DNA from 3 places in the Sporomusa sp. GT1 genome. Region 2 is predicted to be linked to each of the others. Evidence: riboswitches for the same ligand, from Rfam matches in the RefSeq annotation. Region 2 holds a riboswitch; each other region holds the start of a gene.
What was found. A riboswitch is a leader RNA that binds a small molecule or an ion and turns the genes downstream of it on or off. The one in region 2 is predicted to bind cyclic di-AMP.
Positions count from the first base shown of each region.

Region 1: it holds a riboswitch for cyclic di-AMP, as region 2 does, so the genes downstream of both, GT1_RS08195 (APC family permease) here and GT1_RS00025 (peptidoglycan-binding protein) in region 2, are expected to answer to the same signal.
Region 3: it holds a riboswitch for cyclic di-AMP, as region 2 does, so the genes downstream of both, GT1_RS22640 (3D domain-containing protein) here and GT1_RS00025 (peptidoglycan-binding protein) in region 2, are expected to answer to the same signal.

Region 1 is NZ_BMBX01000004.1:151,216-156,950, reverse strand. It holds gene GT1_RS08200 (efflux RND transporter permease subunit) at 1-1,685, shown strand, start outside; cyclic di-AMP (ydaO/yuaA leader) riboswitch at 1,903-2,038, shown strand; gene GT1_RS08195 (APC family permease) at 2,099-3,946, shown strand; tRNA gene GT1_RS08190 (tRNA-Ser) at 4,221-4,310, shown strand; gene dnaX (DNA polymerase III subunit gamma/tau) at 4,719-5,735, shown strand, end outside.
Region 2 is NZ_BMBX01000001.1:1,026-6,760, reverse strand. It holds gene GT1_RS00045 (NAD(P)/FAD-dependent oxidoreductase) at 1-265, shown strand, start outside; gene GT1_RS00040 (2-phosphosulfolactate phosphatase) at 391-1,101, shown strand; gene GT1_RS00035 (hypothetical protein) at 1,364-1,837, shown strand; gene GT1_RS00030 (L,D-transpeptidase family protein) at 2,025-2,744, shown strand; cyclic di-AMP (ydaO/yuaA leader) riboswitch at 2,854-2,996, shown strand; gene GT1_RS00025 (peptidoglycan-binding protein) at 3,003-3,599, shown strand; gene GT1_RS00020 (DMT family transporter) at 3,720-4,172, shown strand; gene GT1_RS00015 (acyl-CoA dehydrogenase family protein) at 4,280-5,413, shown strand; tRNA gene GT1_RS00010 (tRNA-Val) at 5,469-5,545, shown strand; gene GT1_RS00005 (integrin alpha) at 5,687-5,735, shown strand, end outside.
Region 3 is NZ_BMBX01000003.1:247,852-253,586, forward strand. It holds gene GT1_RS06805 (HipA family kinase) at 1-775, opposite strand, end outside; gene GT1_RS06810 (hypothetical protein) at 1,059-1,640, opposite strand; gene GT1_RS06815 (2-hydroxymuconate tautomerase) at 1,866-2,051, shown strand; gene GT1_RS06820 (hypothetical protein) at 2,111-2,611, shown strand; cyclic di-AMP (ydaO/yuaA leader) riboswitch at 2,846-2,983, shown strand; gene GT1_RS22640 (3D domain-containing protein) at 2,989-3,396, shown strand; gene GT1_RS22140 (hypothetical protein) at 3,427-3,588, opposite strand; gene guaB (IMP dehydrogenase) at 3,604-5,058, shown strand; gene GT1_RS06835 (polysaccharide deacetylase family protein) at 5,239-5,735, opposite strand, start outside.

The DNA.
Region 1 (5,735 bases), on a different contig from region 2:
TTACCGTGGCAGCCAGTGTATTGGTTTCCTTATTTGTGGCCTTTACCTTAACACCTATGCTGTCGTCTAAATATTTGAATCACGCGTCCATTAAGGGGACCGGTAAATTAAGCCAGGCCTGGCTGACCTGGAATGGAAAATTTGACGAATTAACCGCCAAATATGGTGAGTTTTTGCGTCAGGCTCTGGGTCACCGCGGCAAAGTGCTGCTGGCAGCGGCAGTTCTATTTGTCGGCAGCCTGCTGCTCACACCGCTGCTGGGTACAACCTTTGTGCCCGATGCCGATAACGGGGAATTTACCGTAACGGCTACTGTCGACCCGGGAATGAGTGTGGCTGCCGTAGGTGATATGGCTGATGCCATGTCGCAAATTATCGGCGCCATTCCTGAAGTTGAAATGACCTATAGTGTGGCTAATACCAGAGAGATTAGTATTTTTAGCCAGCTTGTGCCGAAAAGTGAACGCAGTGTCAGCGATAACGACATTATTGCCGGCCTGCGTCAACAGCTCAAGGATATTCCCGGCGCAGATATCAGTGTCATGAAACAGTCAGGTCTGTCAGGCGGCAAACCGGTGTCGCTGGTTATCCAGGGGCAGTCGCTGGAAACCTTGGCGGTGATTGCCGAGCAGGTACAGCAAGCGGTTGCCGGTATTCCGGGAGCCGTCGAAGTATCGTCAAGCTATGAACCCGGTAACCCTGACGCCCAATTCATTGTGAATCGTGACCGGGCGGCTGACTTGGGTATTTCGTCAGCCAGCATTGCCGATACCTTGCAGACCATGTTTAACGGTAAGGTTGTCACCCAGTACAAGGACGGCGACGACTCACATGATGTCAGGGTCATCTTAGATCCGGAAGAGCGGCGCAGTTTGGGCAATGTCAACAAGGTATACCTGTCAGGAACGGCGCGCGATGAGGCCGGCCAGGCCGTCATGGTGCCGGTGTCACAGGTGACTGACACTGTCTATGCTACCAGTCCCGCCCAAATCAAACGTTATGACAATCAGCAGCAAATTACCATTTCGGCTAACTTAAGCGGAATCACTTTGGGCGAGTTTAACTCTGCGTTTGAGAAAAAAGCGGCTGAAATTGATATGCCGGAAGGCTATCAATTTGTGGCTACCGGTCAGACGGAATCCATGAATGACGTTTTTAGCAGCATGGTCCTGGCGCTGGGCATGGCAGTGTTGTTTATCTTCTTTGTCCTGGCAGCCCAGTTTGAAAGCTACCTTGATCCTTTTTCCATCATGCTGGCCTTGCCGTTAGCCATAATCGGAGCCATCATCGGTCTGCTGGTTATGGGCAGTGAACTCAGTATGATGTCCCTCATCGGTATTATTATGCTGATGGGCTTGGTAACCAAGAACGCTATCCTGCTGGTGGATTTCGCCAAACAGCGTCGTGAACAAGGCGTGGAACGCAACCAGGCATTAGTCGAAGCAGCCATCCAGCGGATGCGCCCGATTATCATGACAACTGCGGCAATGATTTTCGGTATGCTGCCGCTGGCGTTAGGAATCGGGCCGGGGGCTGAAGCCCGGGCGCCGATGGCTCACGCCATCATTGGCGGTCTGGTGACTTCGACCATTCTCACCCTGGTGGTAGTGCCGGTAGTGTACACGATATTTGACGATATTCAACAAGGAAAGTTTAGCTTGAAGAAAGTATTCAAGAAAGCATAAGCCTGGAGAAATCCCTGCCGTTCTTTACCGGAACGGCAGGGATATTTTTCGTATATCAACCGTAATGAAAGACCGAGTGCGAGGGCGGAAAATAGCGTGCTGTTGCGAGCCGTCAAGCCTATTGTGTTCTGTGCCTATAGGCAGCGATAAGCAGGCATAAGCCAAGTGTAGCAGGACTTTATGTTTGATTAGAAAAGCAGTAAGATAACAATGCATACACAATATAAGGCCGAGTTCCGTAATGGAAGCGGAGGAACCACTTTTGGGGTTAATTTTGTCCTTGTGACAAAAGGGATGTTTTCTCTTGTCATCCTACCCGTCAGCTAACTTCGCAGGCCAAAGCAAGGGGTCGAAAGGCCGTCAGGTCTTTTTCTTATGCCCAAAAATCGAATAATGAAACTGGAGGCGCTGGTATGATGCGCGAATTTCGCCGATTACTAATCGGCAAACCCCTTCACAACCGGGAATTGGCTCATGAAAAACTTCCCAAGTGGAAAGCCTTATCCATCTTTTCCTCTGATGCGTTATCGTCGGTGGCTTACGGGCCGGAACAAATTATGCTTACCCTGGTGGCTGTTCCGGGTATTATTGCCTATGGCTTTATGGCGCCGGTAGCGCTCTCCATTCTGCTACTGCTGGGCATCGTGGTTTTGTCCTATGTGCAGGTTGCGAAGGCCAATCCCGGCGGGGGCGGGGCCTACGCTGTGGCCAAAAAAAACCTGGGAGAAATGCCGGCGCTGGTGGCTGCCGGTTCGGTATTTGCCGATTATGTGCTGACAGCCGCTGTAAGCGTCTCAGCCGGTACGGCGGCCATTGTTTCCGCTCTGCCTGACCTTGCCGGGCACGAAGTGACCCTGGATGTAATGGTGCTCTTTGGTTTGCTGATGCTGGTGAATCTGCGTGGTGTCCGGGAATCGTCCAATGCCTTTGTTATACCCACCTACGCCTTTTTATTCGGCGTAATTGCTTTAATTGCAACAGGTGTCTGGAAAGCCTTCACCGGCGCACCCTATCTGTTGCCGCCGGAGTCTTTGGCCCGTCAGCAACTGGACTGGGCCATGCTGTTTGTCATCTTGCGGGCTTTCGCCAATGGCTGCAGCTCTATGACCGGGGTTGAGGCTATTGCTGACAGTGTGCCGATGTTCAAGCAGCCTGAGGCCCGTAACGCAACGGTTACCACCTATTGGATGGCCGGTATCCTGAGCTTTATGTTCCTGGGTATCACCTATCTGGTTATGCACTATCATATCCTGCCTGTTGCCGAAGTAACCGCCATGTCGCAACTGGCTGAGCAAATTTTTGGCCGTTCGGCAGTGTATTACTATATTCAATTCACGACCATGCTGGTGTTATATCTGGCCGCCAATACCGCCTACAACGGGTTGCCGATGCTGTTGGCTATTGTCGCCAGAGATGGCTACCTGCCGCGCTATCTGTCAACCCGCGGTGAACGGTTAACCTTTTCTAACGGGATTATCCTGCTCACCCTTGCCGCTGCGTTATTGATTATCGCTTTTCAGGGAGATACCGAGCACCTGATTTCCTTGTATGCTATAGGTGTTTTCATTTCCTTTACCATTGCGCAGGCCAGTATGGTGGTGCACTGGTACCGGCAGCGGGGTAAGGGCTGGCAGGTCCGGGCCTTCCTCAACGGTCTTGGCGCTGCCGTCACCGGCTTGGTGGTTCTGATTATTACGGTAACGAAATTCCTTTATGGAGCCTGGGTTGTGCTTGTTTTCATTCCCATCATGATTTATATATTTAAAGCCATCCGGGGACATTATAATACCATGTCGGAGCAATTGCACCTGCCCGAAGCATGCTATGAAAGAGGTGCGGCCACCTTTCCCAAAGGCAAACACACCGTTATTGTGCCTGTATCCAGTCCCACCCGTGTTGTGTATGAGACCATCAAATACGCCAAAATGATCGGTGATGATATCCTGGCCGTTCATGTATCTGACAATGATGAACTGACCAAAAAGGTCATAGAAAAATGGAAGCTGTGGGACCCTGGTGTGGAATTGGTGGTTATTCGTTCGCCGTACCGGCTGTTAATGCGCCCGCTCTTGCATTTTATTGAAAAAAGATGCCGGGAGAAGGGGCCGAATGATTATATCACCGTCATTATTCCGGAGTTTGAAACCAGAAAAGCATGGCACCGGTTATTGCACAACCAGACCGGCTGGTTCTTGCGCAATACTCTTATTTGGAAAGAAAATGTCATTGTAACCACAGTGCCGTATCATTTGACAAAATAACCGGGACGGACCTTCCGGGATCACACCCGGGAGGTCCGGCACCGGTGTCTGTCAGATAACACTGCGCTGCCGGCGCCTCAGTACTGTTGCCGGCTGTAAGGCCGCAGCAGCGGTTTTTCTTTACTCAAAAACTTGACAAGCCTTTTGGTACTCGGTATAATTAAGCAGTATCAATTGGCTGACGGTTTGTCTGGTGATATTGCCGGGCTTGCAATATTTACCGCTTGCATTGATTTGAAAAATAAGATATAATAAGTTTCTGTTGAGAGCACTTGGAGAGATGTCCGAGCGGTTGAAGGAGCACGCCTGGAAAGCGTGTGTACGGGAAACTGTACCGAGGGTTCGAATCCCTCTCTCTCCGCCATAAAATTCAAGGCCGGTATACGGCTTTTTGTTTTCTAGGCCGGACTGTAGCAGTGCCGGGTCTTACGCAATAGGAACTCATGAATCGCGTCAGGTCCGGAAGGAAGCAGCGCTAAGTGATACTTCTTATGTGCCGTAAGGGTGCCTGGTATCTGCTGTGGTCCGTCGTGGGAAACAAGGCCGTATGGTACGCGGAAGCAATATAATATATCTATTGAAAGTAGCCAATGAGGGCTGCTTTTTTGTTATATGGCAAACTGCACCACCCGCCTGCGCCTGCCAGATTCTTTACCGTGGGATATACATACGGTGGCGGATAAATTATTTTCTTGAAAAAGGGAAATATTTTAGTAATGTTGAATATAAATGAAACTTGCAATATCTAATGTCTTAGCGGGGTAAAGGAGGTATGGGCGTGGCTTATGTGGCTTTATACCGCAAATGGCGGCCGCAGGATTTTGATTCCTTAGTCGGTCAGGAGCATATTAGTACCACCTTGAAGAATGCCATTGCCACCGGCAAGATTGCTCATGCCTATCTGTTTTCCGGTCCGCGTGGTACGGGGAAAACCAGTACGGCCAAAATTCTGGCAAAGTCACTCAATTGTGAGCAGGGTCCCAGCGTCAATCCCTGCAACCACTGTTCCAACTGTGATAAAATTACTGCCGGTACTTCCATGGATGTATTTGAAGTGGACGCAGCTTCCAACCGGGGCATTGACGAGATTCGCGATTTGAGGGAAACCGTTAAGTTTGCGCCGGTAGACGGGCGTTATAAGGTGTATATTATCGACGAAGTGCATATGCTGACAACAGAGGCTTTTAACGCCCTCTTAAAGACTCTGGAGGAACCGCCGGCCCATGTGGTATTTGTGCTGGCAACCACCGAACCGCATAAGATTCCGGCCACCATCCATTCGCGCTGTCAGCGTTATGATTTCCGGCGGATTAATGCCAGGGAAATCGAGGAGCGGCTGGCTATGGTGGCAGAACAGAGCGGCCTCAAGGCTGCGCCGGATGCGCTCAGGCTTATTGCCATTCAAGCCGAGGGCGGTATGCGGGATGCGCTCAGTATTTTGGACCAATGTGCTGCTTTGGATGACGGCAGCGTGATAACAGCCGCCCATGTGCGCCAGCTATTAGGCTTGATTGGGCATGAGTGGGTGTGGCAGTTAACCGACGCTGTGGCTGAACGGGATGCGCACAGCGTACTGGTGAAACTTGACGAACTTATTAATCTGGGGAAAGATATTCGCCAACTGCTTGTGGAGCTGGCGCTGCATGCCCGGAGTCTGATGCTGTATAAAGCTGCTCCTGCTATAGATACTATTGAAGTATACAGTGAGGATAAAGCCGTGCTTGCCGCTCAGAGTGCCAAGTTCAGCCATCAGGAACTGGTAGCCGTGCTGGAAGTGCTGCATCATGCC
Region 2 (5,735 bases):
TACCAATTCCTGTGCTGAGGGCTGGGTAAAGGATATAGGCCTGATCGGTACCGCTAAAGGCTGGAAAATTGTAATTGGCGGCTGTGCTGGTGCCAGAGCCAGAGTTGCTGATTTATTAACAGAACAAATACCTCAGGAAGAAGTAATCGCGATTATTAATAAAATCATTGCTTACTACAAAGCCAATGCCCGCAAACACGAGCGCATTGGCATGATGATAGATCGTTTAGGCTTAGACAATGTAAAACAGGGTATTCTAGGTTAACAGAGCAGCGCTTGGACAGCCCAAGCGCTTTCCTTTTAGTCTGACAAAAATGTACATATTTTTGGATATATATAATTTGGATATATGTAATACGGATTCTTGGTCAGGAAAGTGAGGTAGAAATCGTGAATATTGATATTTGTTTTACTCCTAACGATTTTGACGATGAAAAATACAGTAAGTACAGTGCGGTGGTTATTGATGTGCTTAGAGCGACGACAAGTATTGCCACTGCTTGTGCCAATGGCTGTAAAGAGCTAATCCCTGTAAGAACAGTAGCAGAGGCTAACAAGCTTAAAGCTAATAATCCGGATATATTGCTGGCTGGTGAACGCGAAGGCTTGCTTATTCCGGGTTTTAACCTGGGAAATTCGCCTTTTGAATACACACGGGAACAAGTAGCAAGTAAAACAATTGTAATGACAACGACCAACGGAACGTTGGCATTAACCAAAGCAAGTGCGGCTCAAAAGGTATATGCAATGGCTTTTGTTAATGCGGCTGCCATAACAAGTGCTTTACAACAGCAGCAAGACGATGTCGTCATTGTATGTGCCGGTTCGGAGGGGCGGTTTTCCTTGGAAGACACTTTGTGTGCAGGCCTGCTGGCAGAGCGCTTCAGTAAGACTGCTAAACTCAGTGACACCGCATTGGCCGCGCAGGCGATGTACCGTGATTTTGCCGCCGAGTTACTGCCAAGGGTGGCAGAATCGTCACATGCCAGCTATTTACGTAGTATCGGCTTTGAACAAGATGTTATGTTATGTTTACAACAAGATACCTTGTCAGTTATTCCGGTATTTGAAAATGGTACTATAACTGCTTGCATTAAATAAAGAAAACACGGCTTGTGCCGAGTCTTTGGCGGGCCGAATTGCTATGCCATCCGTGGCACAATCGGTATTAGCACCATCCAGGCGCGTCGCAGCGGAAGCCGGTGTTGATCCTGTTCTTAAGAAAGTTATATTTCTGTTAGGACAAAAAAAGCTGATTGTTTTTGCAATCAGTTTTCTTGTTTAATTTACCTCTATTAATTATGTAAACTATATGATAAAATGTGTTACGAATCCAAACCATTAAAGGGGAAGGAGTATTATTGTGAAAAGAAAGATAGCCGCTGTCATGTTGATGGTTTTCGCAATGCCAATATTTTCGTTGGCGATGCCTAAAGCAGAGGCTGCGTCTTTGGGAGACCAACTGGCTGAATTATCTGCTGCCAACGCACAGGCTGCCCAGATTGAAGAGTTGTTGAAAATAAAGGATAATTTTGAACAAGGCAATAAACAGGCATTGTGGGGAACTCTTGCCCAATTTGCCCTTGAACGCACCGGAAAAGCGGATATTGTTAATGATATTAGCTCAGTTGCGGCGCAACTGGCAGTCCAGGACCAGGATGTGGCTAAGCAAAACATTGCCCGGGCGGTAGAGACTGCTGTGCGTAGTAGCGTGCAGGAAAAAGTCCAAGCAGAGGTAAGTGACCGTTTAGCCGGATACCAGGATGAGGTGGTCTTGCTTTCTACGTTGCTTACTAACACTAATAACTATTTTGATGCCAAACGCAGTCAAGAATAATATTCATTTGGATCTTAATCCCGCAAAGTGCCATTGGGTTATGGTAGCTAATGCGATGTAATGTGTTAAATTAACCGGCTTTAGCCGGTTAATTTTTTTGTTGGCCTGACAGCATGTAAAATTTCATACCCTTGCGGACAGCTGCATATATTTTCTGAAGAATACAGTCTGTAAGGGGGCGAACCAGGTGAATTCCTTATGGTCGTTTAAAGTCAGGCGTTCACGGATATTTTTCGGTATAGCAGTATTAGCTATTTTAAGCATTGTTTTTAGCATTCTTGGCTTTGAGTATATGGATGAACAGGACCTGGCGGCAATTGATAGTCGGCAACCCTTTGAGGCACCTGCCGGTAAGGTGAGCATTCTAATAAAAGTTCAGTCAAGGGAGTTAGAGCTCCATAACGATGGTGAGCTTTACAAAAAGTACCGGATTGCTGTGGGTAAAAGTAAAACTCCCACCCCTATTGGCGAATGGAATGTTGTATGGAAGGATTATGACTGGGGAACAGGGTTTGGTACTCGCTGGATGGGGTTAAATGTGCCGTGGGGCACATTTGGTATTCATGGGACCAATAAGCCATGGTCAATTGGACAATTTGCCAGCCATGGCTGTATCAGAATGCGCAATAAGGATGTCGAAGAGCTGTTTGAATGGACTCCTATTGGTACTCCGGTAAGCATTACAGGCAGAAATATTAGGATTGAAAGAAATTTGAAATATAAAGCTTCAGGCTCCGACGTAGCTGCGCTGCAGCTCAAACTTAAAGAGATGGGATACTTTCAGGGACGGGCTGACGGCTTGTTTGGCACTATGACAGAAGAAGCGGTTAAAGCTTATCAAGCAGATAAAGGGGTAGCTGTTACCGGTGTAGCGAGTAAGGAGTTATGCACGGCGCTGGGAATATAATGTTTGCCTCCAATTTTTCCTGAAATTTTTAAATAACTGAAAGAAATAGACGATATGACAAGAATATACCATGATATCGAATTTGACCAAGCTTGCAATTTGGTATATTATATTTATAATGCCGAATCCTTATATGGTACGGGGGAACCAATAGAAATACAGGGGTGAATCCGCAATCGCGGTAGGGCGTTCTCACATTCTCTTTTGCCCAAACCCGACAGCTAACCTCGGAGGCGCATTGTAAGAGAGGTGAAACCATTGAAAAGAGCCTTTTGGGCGTTTACTTTTGCATTGGTCATGCTGTTTGCAGTAAGCAGCCCATCGGTCGGATTGACTGCGGAGCAGCCGGAAAAAGCGCCGATTGCTGTTGGCGCACGTGGCGATGAAGTACGAGCTGTGCAGAAGTTTTTGGCAGATGGTGGTTTTTATGCCGGCGCGATTGATGGGATCTTCGGTCCGATTACCGCTAAGGCCGTAAAAGAATTTCAACGTAATAATGACCTTGAAGTAACGGGTATTGTTGACAAAGAAACATTCGCCTATCTTGGGCGCTTGACGAGTGAACCCAGCAGATACAGCCGCTCTATTGTTATGAAGGCATCAGCGTATACGGCGCATGATCCTGGAAATGGCAGCTATACATACCGGGGCAATTATTTGCGTAAGGGTTTGGTTGCTGTCGATCCATCGGTTATTCCTTTGGGAACCAGATTGTATATTAAAGGCTATGGGTATGCAGTAGCTGACGATATCGGCAGTGCGATTAAGGGTAACCGTATTGATTTGGCTTATGAGAACCGCCGCGAGGCTTTGGCTTTTGGCGTTCGGCAAGTAACAGTATATATACTTGACTAAAGAGGCTTAGCAGAGTAAGCCTCTTTTTTTTATTCCAAAGCAGGTTATCCTGGAATATTAATAACTTCCAAGTATTATACTACACTTAGAATTGTGCAAATATACGGGGGCGTGTCTAAGTTGAACTTCATCTCAAGCGAAATGCTGCCATTGGTATTAGCGTTGGTTTCCGGGGTATTAATGGCGGTGCAGGGGTCGCTGAATTCTTCGTTAAGTAAAGTTATTGGTCTTTTGGAGGCCACATTTATTGTGCAAATTACCGGAAGTTTGTTGGTAATGATCTTGCTGTTTTTGTTTAAAATGGGTAAGGGGAATTTGTACGCATGGCAAGGAGCACCTTGGTATTCCTGGTTGGGAGGTATGATTGGCGTTGCCATAATATATTTGGTAGCTGCCAGTATCCCCAGTGTTGGTGTAGCCAATGCTACTACCGCTATAATTGTCGGACAAGTATTGACGGCCATTCTTATTGATCATTTTGGCGGCTTTGGCCTTGAACGTATGGCTTGCAGCCCTCAACAGCTGTTTGGCTTAGTATTACTTGCAGTTGGCGCTAAACTGCTGTTAAAATAGCGCGTTTTTTCATTTTTTTGCAATTTGGGTGTTAACAAAAAAATCATTATGCGGTATACTTATCTTTAGTATTTTTTTGTATTATGCGAACAATAAGGAGGCAAGGCATGGATTTTAACTTTACTCCCGACCAACTGGATCTACAAAAGATGGTAAAGGATTTTGTGGCTAAAGAAATTACTCCGCACGCTTTAGAAATGGATAAAGACGGTGTGGTTCCAGCTGATCTGTGGAAGAAGCTTGATGAAGCAGGCTTGCTCAATTTAACTGTTCCTGAAGAGTATGATGGACCAGGTCTTGATGCCCTTTCAATCGCTCTTATCTATGAGGAACTGGGAAAAGGGTGTGCTGGTGTAGCTACAACAACGGCAGCCAATGCTTTAGCTTCTTATCCGGTAGTATTATTGGGTACTGATGAGCAAAAGCGGAAGATGTTTGATGTTCTTAATAATGGTAAATTAGCCGCTTTTGCGCTGACTGAGCCAGGTGCCGGTTCTGACGCAGGAGCAGTTGCCACTACCGCTGTTAAAGACGGTGAAGATTATATTCTTAATGGAACAAAGTGTTTTATTACTAATGGTGGCATTGCTGAAATTTATATTATTTTTGCTAATACCCGTAAAACAGCCGGTATCCGTGGCCTGACTGCTTTTATTGTCGATCGCGGCACTCCGGGTTTTACAGTTGGTAAAGAAGAAGAAAAGATGGGGATCAGGGCCTCTAATACCTGCGAATTGGTGTTAGACAACGTGCGTATTCCGGCAACTAACCGTATTGGCCGTGAAGGAGAAGGTTTCAAGATTGCCATGAAAACACTGGATGCTGCCCGGCCGTTTGTTGGTGCGGTATCGGTGGGATTGGCTCAGGCGGCTTTTGAATTGGCTGTTAAATACTCCAAGGAGCGCGTACAATTTGATAAGCCTATTGCTTCGTTCCAGCTTGTACAGGCTATGCTGGCTGATATGGCGATGCAAATTGAGGCTGCCCGGCTGCTGGTTTATAAAGCCTGCTGGCTGAAAGACCAGGGTGTGGATTATACTAAAGAATCTGCCATTGCTAAATGCTTTGCTGCTGACACGGCGATGAAGGTTACGGTGGATGCTGTTCAAGTGCTGGGCGGATATGGTTATTCCAAAGAGTATCCTGCGGAGAAATATATGCGTGATGCTAAAATCATGCAGATTTACGAAGGAACCAACCAAATTCAACGTCTGGTAATTGCCAACAATATTCTGTACTAATTTATAAAGTACCTTGACTTTTATAATTAACCGTAATATAATTTACCTGAGTTGAGGGACTATAGCTCAGTTGGTTAGAGTACTACGTTGACATCGTAGGGGTCACTGGTTCGAGTCCAGTTAGTCCCACCAGAATGCAAAAAAACAGGCTCACAGAAATGTATCTGTGGGCTTTTCTGTTTTTTAAGAAACTTAGCTATTTTCGTTACTTTTTTGATAGGTTTACGTTTATTGTAATAACAAAGTGATTTTTAAAAAGGAGAGTTTCGTGATATGCAATATAAAAAACAAATTGCGGGAATTATATCGGCTGTAGTTCTTT
Region 3 (5,735 bases), on a different contig from region 2:
CACCCCGGCTGCGCGGTATAAGCCGGCAGAGTTTCTCCCAGATCGGCCCCACCATATCCCGCCGGAGTTTGGTATAATCTGCCAAAGCCGAACGTTCTGCTTCATCCGGCAGCCATTCATTGGGGATTTCATTCACGATACAGTCAAGCTGCTCATTACTCAGCTTGTTCACTACCTCAAGGTATGGAATAAAGTCTTGTGCAGTAAGCAGGTCCTTAAGTAAAATTCTATAATGCTGGAAATAATACGTTTTTATTTTTGTGCCAAGTTTTTCAAATGAGTCAATCGTCCAGCGGCTGGATCTAAACAAATGCGAATTATCTATCGCATAAATTTTATATTGGTCATTCTCGAGATGAAGTAATAGGTTTTTTTGATTTTTAGCACGGTCTGCATTGTGAAACATATGGTCGAACAATATAATGCCGGCCATTTCCGGTACATTGACAGCCTTGTGCAATCGATTTTTCCCGATATATTCCGCATGTTCCAGATAGCGGGAGCCAAAATGGGGTCCGGGTTCCAAGCCTAACTCCAAGAGGCAGGGATGGGAATTGAGCATTTGTTCATCAATTTCAATGATATCGCTTGGAGGAAAGCACAAATTCATTATCGCACCAAGCTTGGCTGCAAAAAATTCGCTTGCCAATACCCGGGAGCCAAATCGATGGTTCTGGAATTTGACTACATAGATATTATCATCCTGCGCACGAAAAAACTGGGGTGCAGTAACCCCGACGCCCACTTCGCCCAAGTATTCTGTAGCCATTAGCATATTGTCAGCCTCCCCGATAAAGAAAACACGGCTTGTGCCGAGCCTTTGGCGAAGGCAGAAGCCGATGTTGCCCTTATCCTGCTTTTAAGAAAGTTATACTTTCTGTTAGGAAAAAAAGACCCGGTAAAGAAAACACGGCTTGCGCTGAGCCTATGGCGAAAGCGCAAGACGGTGTTGCTCTTATCCAGGCGAAAGTTATACCTTCTATCAGGATAAAAATTTACCGAGTCTTACCTTAGCATTGCATTACCTTGACTCGGTTCACATCACAGCAAAAGTTAAATTAGCATTCGGTGGATCTGGACGCAGATGCTATAGCTGCGAGATTAATAACGGCAGTACTTACTGTATCATCAGAAATTCCCGAAGAGGTGGCCGGCCCGAATATTTCATCAACCGAGATAAAAGCCAATTCATCGTCGACATTGCCAAGGGTTCCTTGAAATATGAAACCGCCAAGGGTTGTAATTACCACATTATCACCAATCATGCGTCTTAGAATGCAAATCAACTCACGGCTCTCTTGCCGTTCGTTGGTTTCGGTTCTTTGTGATACACCGTCGGCACCGGGACAATAATCATTACTAAACGGATTAGTCCTTACTCCTGTAGCTTTTGCAACGATCTGCCAAAGATCAACATGAATAAATTTTGCATCCACAACTTCTCCGCCAGGAGAAAGAATTTCTGCGTTTGACTCCGCTTCAATGGCTGGCGTTAAAAAGGCGACCCGGCAGTCATCAATTTTTTGCAGATTACCAAAATAAACGATTCCGTCGAAGCCAAACAATAATACGTCGGTGTTTAACTCACGCTGAAGCTCCCTAATCAAGCACTCGTTGCGGAGCTCTCTGAATATGCTCATAAGTATGGACCCCCTTCAATATCTAAAATCACAAGGTGTGTTTACTATACTGTATGAGCCATATAATAAAAGTGTTACTCCCACATCATGGCAAACAGGATAGGGGCAGGTAACAGTAGTGCAGACCAGAAAAATGTTTGTTCCTAATTTACATATGCAGGGATTATTACCTTGGGCAACGAAGATGATAGATAGGAAGAAAATCATTTCAAGGAGGGAATACCTATGCCAATTGTACAAATTGACCTGATTGAAGGACGTTCACTAGAGCAAAAACGTGAAATGGTAAAAAAAGTAACCGAAGCTATTGTAGAAACAGCCAAATGCCCGCCTGAAGCCGTAACTATAGTAGTACGCGAAGCTTCTCCCCAGCATATCGGCAAAGCCGGTAAACTAGTATCTGATAAATAATTGTTGAAGCCATTTCGCTTGCGAAATGGTTTCAATTTTAGAAAGGTGGCGCTTCTCCGATGATACCCATACAATTTGCGTTTGAGCTTGAAACTTCGTTAAGCAGACAAATAGAGACATTACATGACACTGCCACCACCGGCACTGTGCCAATACCGGTATTGGGGCTTATCAAAAACTCTCAGACGGAATTTTTAAAACTTTTATCAGCACTCAATACCGGCGAGAGCGACAGTGTTCGATACCCGTCGGTAACGGAGACCCAATTGCTGGGCTCAGACGCGGTCTGGCAGCAAGCTACCCAAAATACAACTGCTGCTAATGCCGGTCTGCAGGAGCTTACTGCTCTTTGGTCGATTTACATTACCATCGACAAATGTGTGCAGTTTTACCAGCAGGCGGCTGTAAACAGCGCACAGCCTCAGGCACGGCTGTTTTTTAGCTCGCTTAGTCATGTAAAAAAAATTCTGCGCAGAAGGCTTGATGGCATTATTCAGATTTACTACAATTATTTTTGGGGAGAGTTAGGGTTTGCGCCGTTTATTTTAGGAAAAGACTAGGTGATGCAAATTTCAAGGTAACATAATAATAACTCTGATGGGGCTGCCATGCTGGTAGTCTCATTTAATTATGTAGCTATATTGCGGTTTCAGCGGCCGGACTTACGCTAGCTCTCAGTTGACATTTATTTATGCGTCCGGACAAGCATAACCTAGGAAAAGCCCGGCTAATAATCAATATCGCCGGATAACTACTTCTAAACATGCTTGCCTAACCGGCGGATATTCTGTAATATATAGGCCATGCCGAATTTCCAGAGAAAAAGGAAAACGGGGGAACCATTTCCGGGGTGAATCCGCTAACAAGCGGTAGGGATTTCCCTTTGTCCCGAACCCGTCAGCTAACCTCGTAGGCATTTAGAAAGGGGTGTTTTACAATGAAAAACATCAAAAAAATTATTTGCAGTACCCTTACCATGGCAGTTTTAACTGCCGCGATTTTACTGCCGCAGGCATTTGCCGCACAGGCTGGCCAACCTGGCTATAAAGCCGTTTTGGACGTAAAAGCTACCGCCTACGCTCCCGGACCGCACGATAACGGTCAATGGGGCAACCTGACTTACCTGGGTACCCAGATACGCCCTGGCGTAATTGCTGTTGATCCCCGGATTATTCCCCTTGGCTCTAGAGTATATATTGAGTTTGCCGATGGCAATACCATGTATGGTGTGGCCGAGGATACCGGCGGCGCAATCAAAGGCAATCGTATCGACATTGCCATGCAATCTGTTGAGCAGGCTTATGAGTTCGGAATTCAGAATGTAAAAGTATATGTTCTTAATTAACAACAATGCCTGGCTTTTGCCAGGCATTGTCTACTGCATAACAGAGGTGCCTGCGCCTTTATAATATTGACGGCTGTCAGCACCACGCCAGCGGTTTTTCTTATTTTTTTTATGAATTACATACAAAGTGGTAGATTTGGTAAGTTTATTTATGTTATTATAATTAGAAATACCTATTACGAGATGTTGCATGAAAGGAGTCAGTTAATGTTTGACAACAAATTTGGCCCCGAAGGTTTAACTTTTGATGATGTTTTGCTTGTGCCGGCAAAATCCGAAGTTTTGCCTAGAGAAGTAGAAGTATCCACGTATCTGACAAAAAATATCAAGCTGAATATTCCTATAATCAGCTCCGGCATGGATACAGTCACCGAAGCACGTATGGCGATTGCCATGGCGCGTGAGGGTGGCATAGGGGTAATACATAAAAATATGCCAATTGCGCGTCAGGCTAATGAAATTGACAAAGTCAAACGTTCAGAGCATGGAATTATTGTTGACCCAATATTTTTATCTCCGAACAACACCCTGCAGGATGCTCATGATCTTATGGAAAAATACCGCATTTCCGGTGTACCGGTAACTGAACATGATAAGCTTGTCGGTATCCTGACCAATCGCGATTTGCGTTTCGAAACAGACTTAAGCCGGAGAATCGGCGATTGTATGACCAGAGAACATCTGATCACTGCCCCTGTTGGCACTTCCCTGGAAGAAGCCAAGGAAATCTTGCGTGAGCACCGGATAGAAAAGTTGCCGCTGCTTGATGCTGAGGGGAATTTAAAAGGACTTATTACTATTAAAGATATTGAGAAGGCGCAAAAGTATCCAAGCTCAGCCAAAGATCCCAAAGGCCGTTTACTGGTGGCAGCCGCCGTTGGTGTCGGCGCAGACATGATGGACCGGGTTGAAGCTATTGTAGCGGCCAAAGTGGATGTTATTGTTGTCGATACCGCCCACGGTCATTCGCAAGGTGTACTTAACGCAGTAAAGAAGATTAAGGATACATTTCCTCACGTCGACCTCATTGCCGGTAATGTTGCTACAGCGGAAGCTACCCGTGACCTGATTGAAGCCGGCGCAGATGCCATTAAGGTAGGCATTGGACCAGGTTCCATTTGTACTACCCGGGTAATTGCCGGTATCGGTGTACCCCAGATTACAGCAATTTATAACTGTGCCCAAGCTGCGCGCCCGTATAATGTTCCTATTATCGCTGACGGCGGTATCAAATATTCCGGCGATGTTGCCAAAGCCATTGCAGCCGGGGCCCAGATCGTAATGATCGGCAACCTGCTGGCCGGTACGGAGGAAAGTCCTGGAGAAACCATTATTTATCAAGGACGCAGCTATAAGGTATATCGTGGTATGGGTTCTTTAGGTGCTATGGCAGAAGGCAGTAAAGACCGCTACTTCCAGGAAAATATGGACAAACTGGTTCCGGAAGGAATAGAAGGCCGGGTTCCTTATAAAGGTTCTGTTGCCGACACTGTGTTCCAGCTGATTGGCGGCCTGCGTGCCGGTATGGGATATTGTGGCGTACGCAACATTGAAGAGCTCATCTCAAAAACCCGGTTCATCAGGATTACCGGTGCCGGTCTTAAAGAAAGTCATCCCCATGATATAAGTATCACTAAAGAATCACCAAATTATAGTGTTTAATAAAGAAAACACGGCTTGTGCCGAGCCCGTGGCGAAGGTGGAAGCCGATGTTGCCCTTATCCTGCTCTTAAGAAAGTTATACTTTCTGTTAGGATAAAGAAAACACGGCTTGTGCCGGACCGCTGGGAAGGGAAGCCGAAAAAAATGCTTTGGACAATAGTCCAAAGCATTTTTACATATTTACCACGGTGACGGTGTTTCAAAATTAACTACACGAAATTCGAAGTGACGGTCCTGATAAAACTTGATAATAGCAGGCAGCGCTTTCACCGTCTCGCTATGGCCGCGTCCATCATGCATAAGTACAATGGCATGGCTCCATAAATGTTTGCTTTCCATTTGAAAAGCGATGTTGCGCATAATCTGGCCGGCCTTCTCCCGGGAAGCGTCGCCGGAACTTATGTTCCAGCCTATTTCCACATAGCCCAGACGGGATAATGTTTCCCAGTATTCTTTGGTAAAACTGCCTGCCGAACCACCGGGAGCCCGGGAAATACGCGATCTTACACCAGTTACTTGCTTTATAATTTCATCGGTATGACGCAATTGGGATACATAGGAATTAGCGGATTGATACAGTTCACGATATACGTGATTGTAAGAATGATTGCCGATAGCATGGCCTTCCTGATAAATGCGACGCAGGATTTCCGGATGCTTTTCAATCTGACTGCCAA